One region of the Paenibacillus sp. JJ1722 genome, then DNA from elsewhere that is predicted to be linked to it. Evidence: predicted binding sites of a transcription regulator. Region 1 holds the regulator's gene; each other region holds the start of a gene.
The links. The regulator Rex, encoded in region 1, represses fermentation and respiration genes when NADH is low (regulators of the CRP and FNR family bind a similar motif). The targets are predictions, from matches to a motif close to TTGTGAAATATTTCACAA.
Positions count from the first base shown of each region.

Region 1 (4,187 bases):
CACTTCGTCAACAGTTGGCAAAATCGGGGCACGAGAAGTCGGCGGATTGGGCTTCAACCATCGACCAGATGTATCCGCTCGTGTTAGAGGTTAAGGAAACTTGGGACCTGCTAAGCGACAAGCTGTTTGGCATGTTGCCAGAGCGAAGCGATGCGACACCGGGTGAAACAGGACAGTTTTCTTCCCGTCTCAAACCTTCGGCCAAGCCTGCAAAGTGGGATCAGGCGGGTGCTTTGGAAAATCAGCTATATGTAACGATGAGCGAAATTTTGCGCAAGGGCGACAAGCTGATGCTGGACGTCAAGGAAGAACATGACGATTATGCGGCAGATAGCCTTATTACAGATATCACGGGTCTGCTCAAGGATTTGGCGGGAATCCGAGAAAATTTGCGCTTTTTTATCCGACTCGATGATGAAACAACCGTATACTGGCTCGAAGCGAGTGGGCAATTCCGTAGTAAATCATTGCAATTTTATGCGGTGCCCGTCGATGTGAGCCGCCAGTTGAAAGAAATGTTTTTTGACAAAAAAAGAAGCATTATTCTGACGTCTGCTACCTTATCGGTAGATAAGTCGTTTCAGTACATGATCGATCAGCTCGGCTTGCAGGAGGCCGCAGATCAAGAGCGGCTGATGACTTCGCAGCTCCCGTCACCCTTTAATTACAGGGATCAGGTGTTGCTGGTCATTCCACGGGATTTCCCAAGCGTGAAGGGCAGTGTAGGAGATGCACACTTTGTAGATATGCTCGTTAGCTCTCTAGGAGCGACTGCTCAGGCGACGCGGGGGAGAATGCTCGTTCTGTTTACTTCCTATCGGATGCTCCGGCAAGTGTATGAGCCGCTCAAAGAGGCCTTAGCATCCAGCGAAATTACTGTGCTGGGACAAGGTGTGGACAGTGGGAGTCGCAGCAAGCTAACCCGCCGTTTTCAGGAAGCCAAAGCTTCTGTATTGCTGGGAACCAGCAGCTTCTGGGAAGGCGTCGATATTCCAGGAAAGGCTCTGACTTGTCTGGCCATTGTTCGCTTGCCGTTTCAACCGCCGAATCACCCGTTGCTGGAGGCAAAAAGCGAGCTGCTTCAGCAGCAGAAGAAGAATCCATTTATGAAGCTGTCTGTACCACAAGCGGTCATTCGCTTCAAACAGGGATTTGGTCGGTTAGTACGTACAGCGAGCGACCACGGGGTCGTTATCGTTTACGATACGCGTGTGATCGAATCCTATTACGGAAAGCACTTTTTGTACTCGTTACCGGGACCAAAAATGGAGCATATGCCATCGGAGCAAATGGTGCCCCGCATCGCCGAATGGCTCCAATCCGCCCCGGAGACAGAGGCATAACGGACGGACACTAAGTATGTTCGTTACAATTAGGGGGAGCAAGTATGAAATCAGATAAAATTTCAGAGGCTGTCGTACGGAGGTTACCCGTATATTTACGTTATCTGAATGCACTTCACAAACGGGAGGTGGCTACGGTCTCTTCTCAAGAGTTGGGACAGAGGCTAGATTTGAACCCGGCCCAAATCCGTAAAGATCTCGCCTATTTTGGAGATTTTGGTCGGAAGGGTATCGGTTATGATGTTTCTTATCTAATTGAGAAAATACGCCATATCCTGAAAATCGACCAGCAAATTAATGTCGTATTGGTCGGTGCGGGTAATCTGGGGCAAGCCCTTTCGAATTATAACGCTTATTTAAAAGACAATATGAAGATTGTCGCAGTATTTGATGCGTTTCCGGATAAGGTAGGGACCAAGATCAATACATTGGTCGTTCAACCGATGGATGAACTGGAAGCGACTGTGAAAGAAAAAAACATTCGAATCGGGATTATTACCGTACCTGATTTTGAAGCACAGCACGTGGCTGACAGGCTTATTGAGAGCGGAATTGGAGCGATCCTGAACTTTGCACCGACTACTCTCAAGGCACCGGCCAACATTCGGATTCATGCCACAGACTTTACAACTGATTTGCTTAGCCTCGCTTATTATTTGGAGGACGGAAAGGAAGAAACACAATATGACAGTGAATAAATGGATGATTAAAAACGGCTCTTTTGCCGTAAATGGATCAGAAGCTGGGGTAGTCCATGGTTTTATGATTGTGGAGGATAGCCGTATTACTTATATTGGCGAAACTTTGCCTGCGGGTGAGGAAGAGACGGAAGCGATCGATGGTAAGGGGCTATTGTTTTTACCTGGTCTGATTAATACTCATGGTCATGCGGCGATGTCTCTGCTGCGTGGGCATGGAGATGACTTGGCACTTCAAGTATGGCTTCAGGAGAAAATGTGGCCTATGGAAGCCAAGTTTACATCTACGGACGTGTACTGGGGTACGTCCTTGTCTGTGCTGGAAATGCTGAAAGGTGGAACAACGACCTTCCTGGACATGTACGATCATATGGATGAGGTGGCTCGTGTAGCTGAAGAGTCAGGTATTCGTGCAAGTCTGATGCGTGGAGCAATTGGACTATGCTCGGAAGAAGAACAGCGAATCAAGCTGGCTGAGGCCGTGACTTTTGCGCGTAACTGGCATGGTAAAGCAGACGGGCGTATTACAACGATGATGTCTCCGCACGCGCCATACACATGTCCACCTGCGTTTATTGAAAAATTCGTACAAGCAGCGCATGATCTGGACTTGCCACTGCATACGCACATGTCTGAGACGATCGCCGAAGTGGAGCAAAACGTACGCGACTACGGTTTGCGTCCAGTTGCACATTTGGATAAGCTTGGCTTTTTCTCCCGTCCTTCGCTTATTGCCCATGGCGTTCATTTGAACGACGAAGAAATAGCTTTACTGGCTGAACGTGGTGTAGCGGTTTCGCACAATCCGGGTAGCAACTTGAAGCTGGCAAGTGGTGTGGCAAGAGTGCCTGAATTGCTGCGTGCAGGGGTTACTGTTTCTCTCGGAACGGATGGTCCTGCCAGCAATAATAACCTGGATATGTTCGAGGAAATGCGTCTGGCGGCACTTATTCACAAGGGTGTATCCGGTGACCCTACGGCAGTTCCTGCAAGTGAAGCGCTGCGTCTGGCAACAGAATACGGTGCAAAGTCGATTGGTTTAAAAGAAGTAGGAGCGTTGGCAGCGGGCAACAAGGCTGACTTTATCGCGTTGGATCTGAATCAGGCACATTTCTTGCCGCGTACAGATCTTATTTCCCATGCGGTATACTCTGCAAGCGCCAAGGACGTGGCTCATGTGTGGGTAGACGGTCGCCAGGTTGTGAAAAACGGCGAATGCCTGACTATGGACGAGGAACGTATCAAACATGAGGCACAAGCCGCCTTTGAAGGGCTGCTGTCGCGCTAATTTAGGTGTCACATCCCCTTAGAGAGGAAGCACAGGTTTGAAAAATAAGAAAAAATGGATAGCGGTCGCCATTTTGGCCGTGATACTGATCCTGGTCAGCATTTTCTGGTATTATTCCTATGTTACTCAAGACCAGGTGGCTGAGAAAAATGCCGCTATCATTAAGGCCAAGCAATCAGCTGGTCTGGTTAGCACGACTCAAACATGGAAGTCTGTGTGGGATCAGGTATATTGGGTGGTTCAGGGGAAAAATGCACAGAATGAAAATATAATGGTGTGGGTTCCTTTTCAAAAAGTGGAAGGACAACCTAACGTACCTGCCGCAGATAATAGCGGTGTTCACACCGAGTTGCTGAAGAACGGAGTCGATGAGCAAAAAATGACGGCAATAATTCAGCAGCAGCTTCCAGGTGCAAAAATTGTAAGGCTTCAGCCGAGTGTGTTCAATGGCGAATATGTGTGGCAGTTGTTTTACGATGATGGAAGTCATCATTACTACACCTTTTATCGTTTCTCAGATGGGGTAGCGACGGGTGTGAAATATACTTTGCCCAATAACTGAGCTGGTGTGAGGATTGGCAAATGTGGAATGAATGACTAGTAAATGATTAAAAGCTCAAGAAAAAGACGTAAATACGACAAAATTCGTATTTACGTCTTTTAGTTTTGCTATGCCGTAAAGCTGGCTGAAAGCCAGTGAAGCATCTTTACCTATCCATCTTCTCTCCTAGGTCAAATTCATCTTTGTGGCGGGCAATAGCGGAGTGGAGGATTTGAATCTGGAGAAGCGGAGCGTTCGCCTTTGCCGCCGGATTTTCCCCATAAGAATCTAATCGAAAAAATCCGGTGGCAACAGCG
Region 1 is NZ_CP182500.1:3,549,411-3,553,597, reverse strand. Features, by position in the region: gene dinG (ATP-dependent DNA helicase DinG) at 1-1,343, shown strand, start outside; gene ACM1ND_RS15780 (redox-sensing transcriptional repressor Rex) at 1,388-2,041, shown strand; gene ACM1ND_RS15775 (amidohydrolase) at 2,028-3,329, shown strand; gene ACM1ND_RS15770 (DUF5590 domain-containing protein) at 3,367-3,891, shown strand.

Region 2 (4,187 bases), 1.6 Mb from region 1:
AATGCCCAATACCGGAAGAAATTTGGACGCAATCACGCGAGCACGATCCCGTACTTCTCCAATCGTCCGCAGGGAAATGAACGTCAGCCCATGCATTAGGCACATTCCGACCACTGTCAGTCCAATCCATACGGTGTATCCATTGAACACATCGGAAAATCCAGCTTTCAAATCCATGTTTTGCTGAATAGGTACACCTTTCACCAAAGCCGCAAAAGCCATACCGAACAGCATCGGCGGTAGAAAGCTACCAATCAGAATGCAGGCATCCCACGTTCCTGTCCACCATTTCCCTTCAGCCTTGCCGCGGAACTCAAAAGAAACTCCACGCAAGATCAAACCTAGCAAAATAAAGACAAATACCAGATAATATCCGCTGAACATAGTTGCATAAAAATGCGGGAAAGCGGCAAACATCGCACCTGCTGCTGTAATCAGCCACACTTCGTTGGCATCCCAAAATGGACCAATCGTATTGATCATCAAACGTTTTTGTTGGTCATTGCGCGGTACCAATCCCGTGGCCATCCCCACGCCAAAATCAAAACCCTCCAGAAAAAAGAAACCGGTAAACAACACTGCGATCAATAAGAACCATAAATCATTTAGCGTCATTATTGTCACCCCCTTGGGCAAATGGATCATGAATTACCGTTTGCTGATGTGGCTCGATATCTGGACCTTTGCGAGCCGTACGGTAAAACAGAAATGCCAGCACACCTGTTAAAATTAAATACAATGTGGTAAATGAGATGAACGAGAACAGCACTTCTCCTGCCACAACCGTGGGCGAAACAGAATCTTTTGTTTGAAGCAAACCAAATACAGTCCACGGTTGGCGACCTATTTCGGTCATGATCCAACCAGCAGTATTCCCAATGAATGGAAGGGATATCCCCCATATCATAAGACGGAAGAACCAGCGATGTGAACCTTCCAGCTTTTTACGGAACGTCAGGTAAGTACCGTATAAAGCGAGTGCAATCATGCCACATCCCGCCGCAATCATAATACGGAAGCTCCAGAACGTGGTACGTACTGGCGGGATATAATCGCCCGGACCATAGGTTTTTTCATATTCTGCTTGAAGCTCATTCATACCAGGCACAGAGCCGGAAAATTTACTATAAGATAGAAAACTCAGAGCAAAAGGAACTTTAATTTCAAAGGTATTTTCCTTCTTTTCAGGATCAATACCCGCGATAACTGTCCAAGGAGCGGGGTCACCGCTGTTCTCCCATAAGCCCTCACTGGCAGCCATCTTCATCGGTTGTGTTTTCACTAAATATTGAGCCTGACCATGACCAAACAAAGGAATAGCAATGGCACTGATTAAGGCAACAATAATGCTCAATTTAAAAGAAGGTTTAAAAAAGTCCATATTCTTTTTGTGCATCAGCTTCCATGCACTGATACCCGCGATAAGAAATGCCCCCGTTGCAAAAGCAGCAAACAACGTATGCGGAAATTCCCATAACAGTTGTTCATTCGTTAACAGAGCAGCAAAATCTTTCATTTCTGCACGTCCATTTTGAATCTCATATCCTACTGGACGCTGCATGAATGAATTAGCAGCTAGAATCCACAATGCCGATAGCATCGTACCGATAGATACCAGCCACATACAGATTAAATGGACCGTTTTGGACAATCTTTCCCAACCGAATACCCATAATCCGATAAAGGTCGATTCCAGGAAAAATGCAAGCAGCGCTTCAATCGCCAGCGGCGTACCGAATACATCACCGACAAAACGGGAAAAGTCCGACCAATTCATCCCGAACTGGAATTCTTGCAAAATCCCGGTGACTACGCCCAATGCAAAGTTAATCAGCAGAAACGTTCCCCAGAATTGAGCCATTTTTTTGTACAAGTCATTTTTTTTGATAACATACATAGTCTCCATAATTGCCACCAATAACGACAATCCAATGGAGATCGGCACATAAACAAAGTGAAGAATCGTTGTGGTTGCAAACTGCAACCGTGCCAAATCCAATACGTCCATGATGTTGCTCCTCCCCCTGCACTTCTCTTAACATTGATTTATAGTGTCTGTAATCTGAAGTCTTCTACATTTGTGATAGTATTCACATTCTTACATATGCAGCGGTCACTTTTTAGAAAATGACTCACTCAACTACCTTCACCATGGTTGTCATGATCCGGCTTCAGATTATCCCCATTATATAGAATAAATTTAAATGAAATAGAATCGAAAATGTGAACATCGTGTCAAATATGTGTCATAACGATGGCGATTTGATGAAAACGGCCTAAACTACATAATAAATGTGACATTTTCGATTGATCTATCCATTTATCCGCCATAAAAAAGAGCCTCTCTTCGTTCGGAGGTCGTACCTCCGACATCTGTAAGAGAGACTTCATAGCGTTAAACCTAGGGATTCTATCAACAGCCATCTGTTCCTCCGTTCTTTTGAACCCGATTACGGTAGGAGGAAGGTGACATTCCAACATACTTTTTAAATTTACTATGAAAATAATCTGCATTCGCATATCCTACGCGTTCCGCCACCTGGTGCACCTTAATTCCTTGAGCAAGCAATTCTCTTGCTCGCTCAATCCTCACCTTATCCAGGTAGGCATTAAAGGCCTCGCCAGTATGACTTTTGAACAGTTTGCCCAAATAGCCACTATTGTAATTGAACATATCTGCCAGTAACTCCAGTCGCAAATTTTCATCATAATGACTATGTATAAAGTCAATCATTTGTTTCATGATGATGCCCTTGCCACCAGATTCAGTCTGGCCAATCCATTGCAACACATGCTCCAGCGAGTGATCCACCAGCTCGCCCAATGTGGAATAAGCATATACATCGGTTATAAAGCTGGAGTGCTCCTCCAGCACGGTTCGGCTGTGATCCTGTCCAGCTGCATACTTGTTCAACGCCAGTGTGAATGTTTGGGCGAACGCCGCCTTGATTGCAGATTCTGTGCGATAAATCCGTGGAAATTGGCCTTCCATATCCTTAATGACACGGGTTGCAGCTTCACTATTAGCCATATCTAGCGCATAGTACAGCTTTTCTGCATAACGTATGGGATCATCTGTGGCACTATCAGACGCTCCACTCCTTTCAGTCTCGACTGTCTCCAATTCGTGTAAGTCTCCGGAAAGCATGACTCTTTCTGCCCGGAACAAAAACGTACGCTCCAATAATTGTAGTGCCTGCTCAAAAGATCTGGGAATGTCGTTAAGAATGGCTACAGAATCACCGGCAGCCACATAAATTTCCGTAGCCCACGGCTTTAGCTCCTGTCGCCAAGCAGCCAGTAACTGAACAGCATCTTTCTCCGTTTTTAACGTGGCGGGAAGCAAAAGACCCATATATATTCCAGCCTCAAACACGATACCTCTGCCCTGCTCATGGCACAATTCTGTTAGCCGCTGCTTTGCTGCCGCCAGCCGAGCTTGCCGATCCCAGTCAGGAATACGTAAATCCAGCAGAATAACCTGATAGCTACTCCAGTCCAAGGCTGGTAACGCGGGCTGTTGTCCATGTTTTCCGTTACCGCTTTGATGTTCAGCTTGCTTGGATGCTCTGTGAAGAGAATCACTGCTTTCCACAGCATTACGAGCATGCTCTCGATGATCCGGAAACAATAGTGCTTCGATCCAATTACGCTCATGGGAAGGCGGACTCCCCCATTTGCCGTCTTCTTTCTCGTCCTCAATGTTTTGCCGTACCCGTTTCAACTCTGTCGTCATTTCTTCCTCATCAACTGGCTTCAGTAGATAGCCATCCACCCCGAAGCCCATGGCTTGCCGTGCATAATCAAAGTCTGCATATCCGCTTAATATGAGAAAATGAAACGGCTCTCCGTTCTTTTCACGTATGCTTCGTATGACCTCCAGTCCACTCATCCCGGGCATACGAATATCTACAATGACCAGCTCCGGTCGATGCTCTCCGAACTTATCCAGAGCCTCGCGTCCGTTCCCTGCCGTATCGACAATACGGAAGCCACAATTCCCCCAGTCAATAATGGAGGACAATCCTTCACGAATCGCAGGCTCATCATCTACAATCATTGCTTTATACATTCGACTCTTCCCCCCTTGGTATGGAAAAGTATACGGTTGTTCCTTCTTGTAATGCGCTTTCAATATGCAGTCCATAACGTTCGCCGTACATCAATGTTAGACGTTGATGTACATT
Region 2 is NZ_CP182500.1:5,104,170-5,108,356, forward strand. Features, by position in the region: gene cydB (cytochrome d ubiquinol oxidase subunit II) at 1-615, opposite strand, end outside; gene ACM1ND_RS22805 (cytochrome ubiquinol oxidase subunit I) at 602-2,008, opposite strand; gene ACM1ND_RS22810 (response regulator transcription factor) at 2,414-4,072, opposite strand; gene ACM1ND_RS22815 (cache domain-containing sensor histidine kinase) at 4,065-4,187, opposite strand, start outside.
Region 2: the regulator Rex is predicted to act here: its motif matches at 2,079-2,096, upstream of ACM1ND_RS22805 (cytochrome ubiquinol oxidase subunit I).

Region 3 (4,187 bases), 2.6 Mb from region 1:
TACCGAAGTTGCAATCGCGTTCGCCGTATCATGAAAACCATTAATAAAATCAAATGCCAGAGCAAGAAAAATAACAATACCTAATACCAATAAACTTGTATCCATGTAAAAGGACTCCCTTACGAGTTACGCATAATGATGGATTCCAGCATATTTGCAACATCCTCGCATGAATCCGTTGTCGTTTCAAGGCGTTCGTACAATTCTTTGCGTTTAATCAGTTCAATAGGGTCAGTTACAGTTGCAAACAGGTTTTTAATGCAAATACGCAACAATTCATCCCCCTGATTTTCCAAATCATTCAGGCGAATAGTGTATTCACGAATGGCCAGCAATTTTTTCTGTGAAAGCAAATGCACAGCTTTCTGAATTTCGTAAGCTGATTGACGCAAAATATCAGCGAACTGCACAATATACTCGTCCGGCTCCGTAATATTGTACATATAAAAACGAGAAGCCGTCGCTTCAAGACCGTCCAACACATCATCCATGGTTGTTGTCAGTTCCATGATGTCGTCGCGTTCCAACGGCGTAATGAAGGTCTTGTTCAGCTCAGTAATAATCGTGTGTGTGTAATCATCACACTTATTTTCATACTTCTTCATTTCATTTGTAAACAAAGTTACATCCTGAAGATTTGAAGTATGTTGGGCAAAATAATCAGCTGCTTGCACGATCGTATCTGCCATATTTTCCAACGTCTCGAAGAATATATCCTTTTTCTTCAATCTCATAACGATTACCCCTTTACGAAAATATCCGCAACCTGTTTCGACTGCAATAGACAACCTTTGCTATCTTATCACACTCATCAATGTTTTTGTAATGTTTGTAAAAGCAAATTTCATGATATACGTATACATTGCCCGACATGGAAGGTCATTATCCGACATTTTTTCCCTAAAAAGGTGTATTTCGTTTTCTAATTTGCTTCTATGGTTACATGTTCCTTTAGTGAAGTATCTGCAGGTACCACATGTATATAGGATGTACCTGGTGTTAACGGGATTTCAACCCCATTTTTCATAAAACGAATCGCATCGCCTGGTGTATGTTGCCACTCAGCCTGTATTAACCGTCCTTGTTGAAACACCATGGCCTCTCCGCTACCGTCCAACTCAACACTTAATCTGCCTACATCATCCAACGTTCGATGTCTAGCGCTCATCACAATGACATTGGCTGCTGAGAGCTGTTGGTTATTATTTTGATCCACATGTGACTTTTCGTTCACAAAACGCTTATATTGTTGATCCGCTGGATCATAGGTATAAGATACCCGATAGCTTTTAAGCAAAAACCGGATTTGTAAAGATGCTGCAGTCTCGTCCACCATAACTGGGGTTTCACCGGATTTGAGGTAAGAATATACTGGAACGTCCGTCTGCTTGGCATACCCTTTACTATCGCTTCCTTTGCGCAGTCTGTTCACGTCTGTGTATAAATTATGTGGAGGACGACGATCTTTGCTTCGCCAGAAGTAAGCCCCTCCATTTGAAATCTCATCCAGATGTTCCTTCCGCTGCTGCTGTAAAATTGCATAGGCATCTGTGCTTCCCCCTGCGTGTATCGGCAACGCACCATAGGTTTCGCCCAGCTCAATCAAATACGGCCGAATGCTACGGACCGGTCCGATCTTTACATCTCCGCCATGACTTTGGAAAAAAGCGACCAGACGGGTAATCCCACCTTCTGCAAGAACTTCATATACCATGTCTGCCTGGCTAAGTCCTGCCTGTGGACGTGCAGCCGGAGCATTGTTGATCATGACAGCGAGCGGTCGCTCCAAAACTGGCTGCTCCACCGGAAGACCGGTGAGCGGAGCTGTAAATGCCGGAATAGACTGCTCCTTCGGCGGTTCAAGTGCCTCCTTCTCTGTTTCTTGCTTGGTCAGTTGGGGAACGGATTCAGATTCACCCGTATTGGACATAGCAGAACAAGACATCAGCGTCATGCATAACAGAGCTGAGGCCATCACACGCAACCAATGATTTCGTTGGGAAATGGGCCCGGACAAGTTCATCCCTCCACTTAGTTATTTTTCTCATTATAAGCTTTATTTCCTGTTTTTGTCTTGATTGAAGCATGACCAATCTATAGAATACTTATCTGAAGACATTAAAATTTAAAAAATATTTAGACTTTGTGATTTTTATCACAAATAACTGTAACTGAACCTACTACAATAAAGGTGTAGCAAAGATGATCATCCCAACAAAATGAAATACAACCAACATTATAGATTAAGAAAGAGGAGTGGTTTGAATGTTTAACAGCTGGTTACGTGAGAACAAAGTCGCAATGTGGTTGCTGACTGTAGTACGGGTTTATCTAGGGTATGAATGGATGACCCACGGACTTGAAAAGCTGACAGGTGGATTTGATGCAGGCGGGTTTATCTCGGGGGCCATTGCTAAAACAGGTGGAGACCATCCCGCTGTACAAGGCTGGTGGGGATCGTTCCTGGAAGCCTTTGCCCTGCCGAATGTAGGTTTGTTCAACGTCCTGATCCCATTGGGTGAGTTCTTGGTAGGAGTTGGCCTGCTTCTCGGTACATTGACTACACTGGCTGCTTTGATGGCTATGGTTATGAACTTCTCGTTCCTGTTCTCGGGTACAGTAAGCACCAATGCAATCTACCTGCTGTTTGAAATCTTCCTTGTAGTTGCTGGTGCAAATGCCGGAAGAATTGGCTTTGACCATTGGGTACTGCCCTTCCTGCGTGGACTGTTTCGTAAAAATAAAGATACCTTTCCAGCGGACCCTAGTCGAAAAATAGCTTAAACATCCCAAAATAACCGTTATCCTCCGGGGTAATGGTTATTTTTTTTGTGCTGTTATGCTCACAAGAGGTCTTTCAGCTCCTTCTAACTCGGACTCTTTTATCGGATTCATCATCCCCTCCAAACGTTTACAAGTTGGATACAACATGGAATGCTCACGATACATTTACCCTATACACTACAGTTACATCAAAGAACGTAATGGAGGGTTATATCATGAAAAAAATTACCAAAGCCTATCTCATGCTCGCAGCCGTAACTTTCACAGTGCAAACTATGGGATTGGGATATACGACATCAGCCAAAGCAGCGACGTCTACTATGACATCTCAGGCAGAAAGTGTACAACATATCTCCAAGACCTTCGAGCAGCTACTACGCCAACCCGGCAAGCTACCTCAGGCATTCACTTATTTGCAAAAGCATATTCAAACCATTCCAGCCTCTCAAGCTACCATCATGGTGCTTCATCTGGAAAATGCACAGAACCAGCAATTGGATTCCTATGCAAAGACCTTATACCCGGCCTCTGTTCAAACCAAAATAAATCAAATCTATAAACCCGGTGATTCGTTCACAAATGTAATCAGCCGTTCAAGCGATGTGAACCTGAAAAAGTTGCTAACTCAAACAAGAGATGCCGGCTACAAACTTGAAACTGCAGAAGGCATGTACTACCCAGTCATCAACTATGAAAAATATAAAGTCTTCGGGAAGCACACCACGACAGATATCCGCAGCTATATTGACATCATGGCGATGGAATCCGGACAGGCGGCTACCAAGGATGCCGCGCTCCGTATCGGCTATCAACAGTTAGCCGGACGAGTGCTGGCACAGGAGGCATTTTTAAACCAATATCCTCATTCCAACCGTACACAAGCTATAAAAAAATTGCACGATCTGTACTTCTTCTATACTTTCTATGGCACGAACAATACGCCATTATTCGATTATGATACCGGAAAGATTCATCCGAATGCCAAAAAAGGGTATCAATTCGTCGTTCAACGTAATATGGATTCGAAGAGTACCTACATTCAAAAGCTGAAAGCATTTATGACACTATTGGATCAAAATGGAGATCAGCGTACTACGCAGGTATCCACTTGGCTAAAAAAGAACGTGCCTTCTAATTAATCAAAGACGCAAAATACACAAAAGAACTTCCATTCCCACACACCATGTGGATTCGGAAGTTCTTTTTTTACATTTACGTATCACTTTCTTGACCAAAAGCCCAACAATTGAGACTCAACGAGCCAAGGACATACGACTGAAAAAGCTTATGCGCAGAGCGCTCATGATCCGCAGCCCCCATCGCATAAAACAAAGGTGAAAAATGCTCTATTCCATAAGAAGGTACCGCCTGTTTGGCATATGGAGCCTTCTTGTCATATTGGA
Region 3 is NZ_CP182500.1:964,103-968,289, reverse strand. Features, by position in the region: gene ACM1ND_RS04455 (inorganic phosphate transporter) at 1-105, opposite strand, end outside; gene ACM1ND_RS04450 (DUF47 domain-containing protein) at 120-734, opposite strand; gene ACM1ND_RS04445 (DUF3048 domain-containing protein) at 923-2,017, opposite strand; gene ACM1ND_RS04440 (DoxX family membrane protein) at 2,266-2,784, shown strand; gene ACM1ND_RS04435 (hypothetical protein) at 3,000-3,923, shown strand; gene ACM1ND_RS04430 (dioxygenase) at 3,997-4,187, opposite strand, start outside.
Region 3: the regulator Rex is predicted to act here: its motif matches at 2,144-2,161, upstream of ACM1ND_RS04440 (DoxX family membrane protein).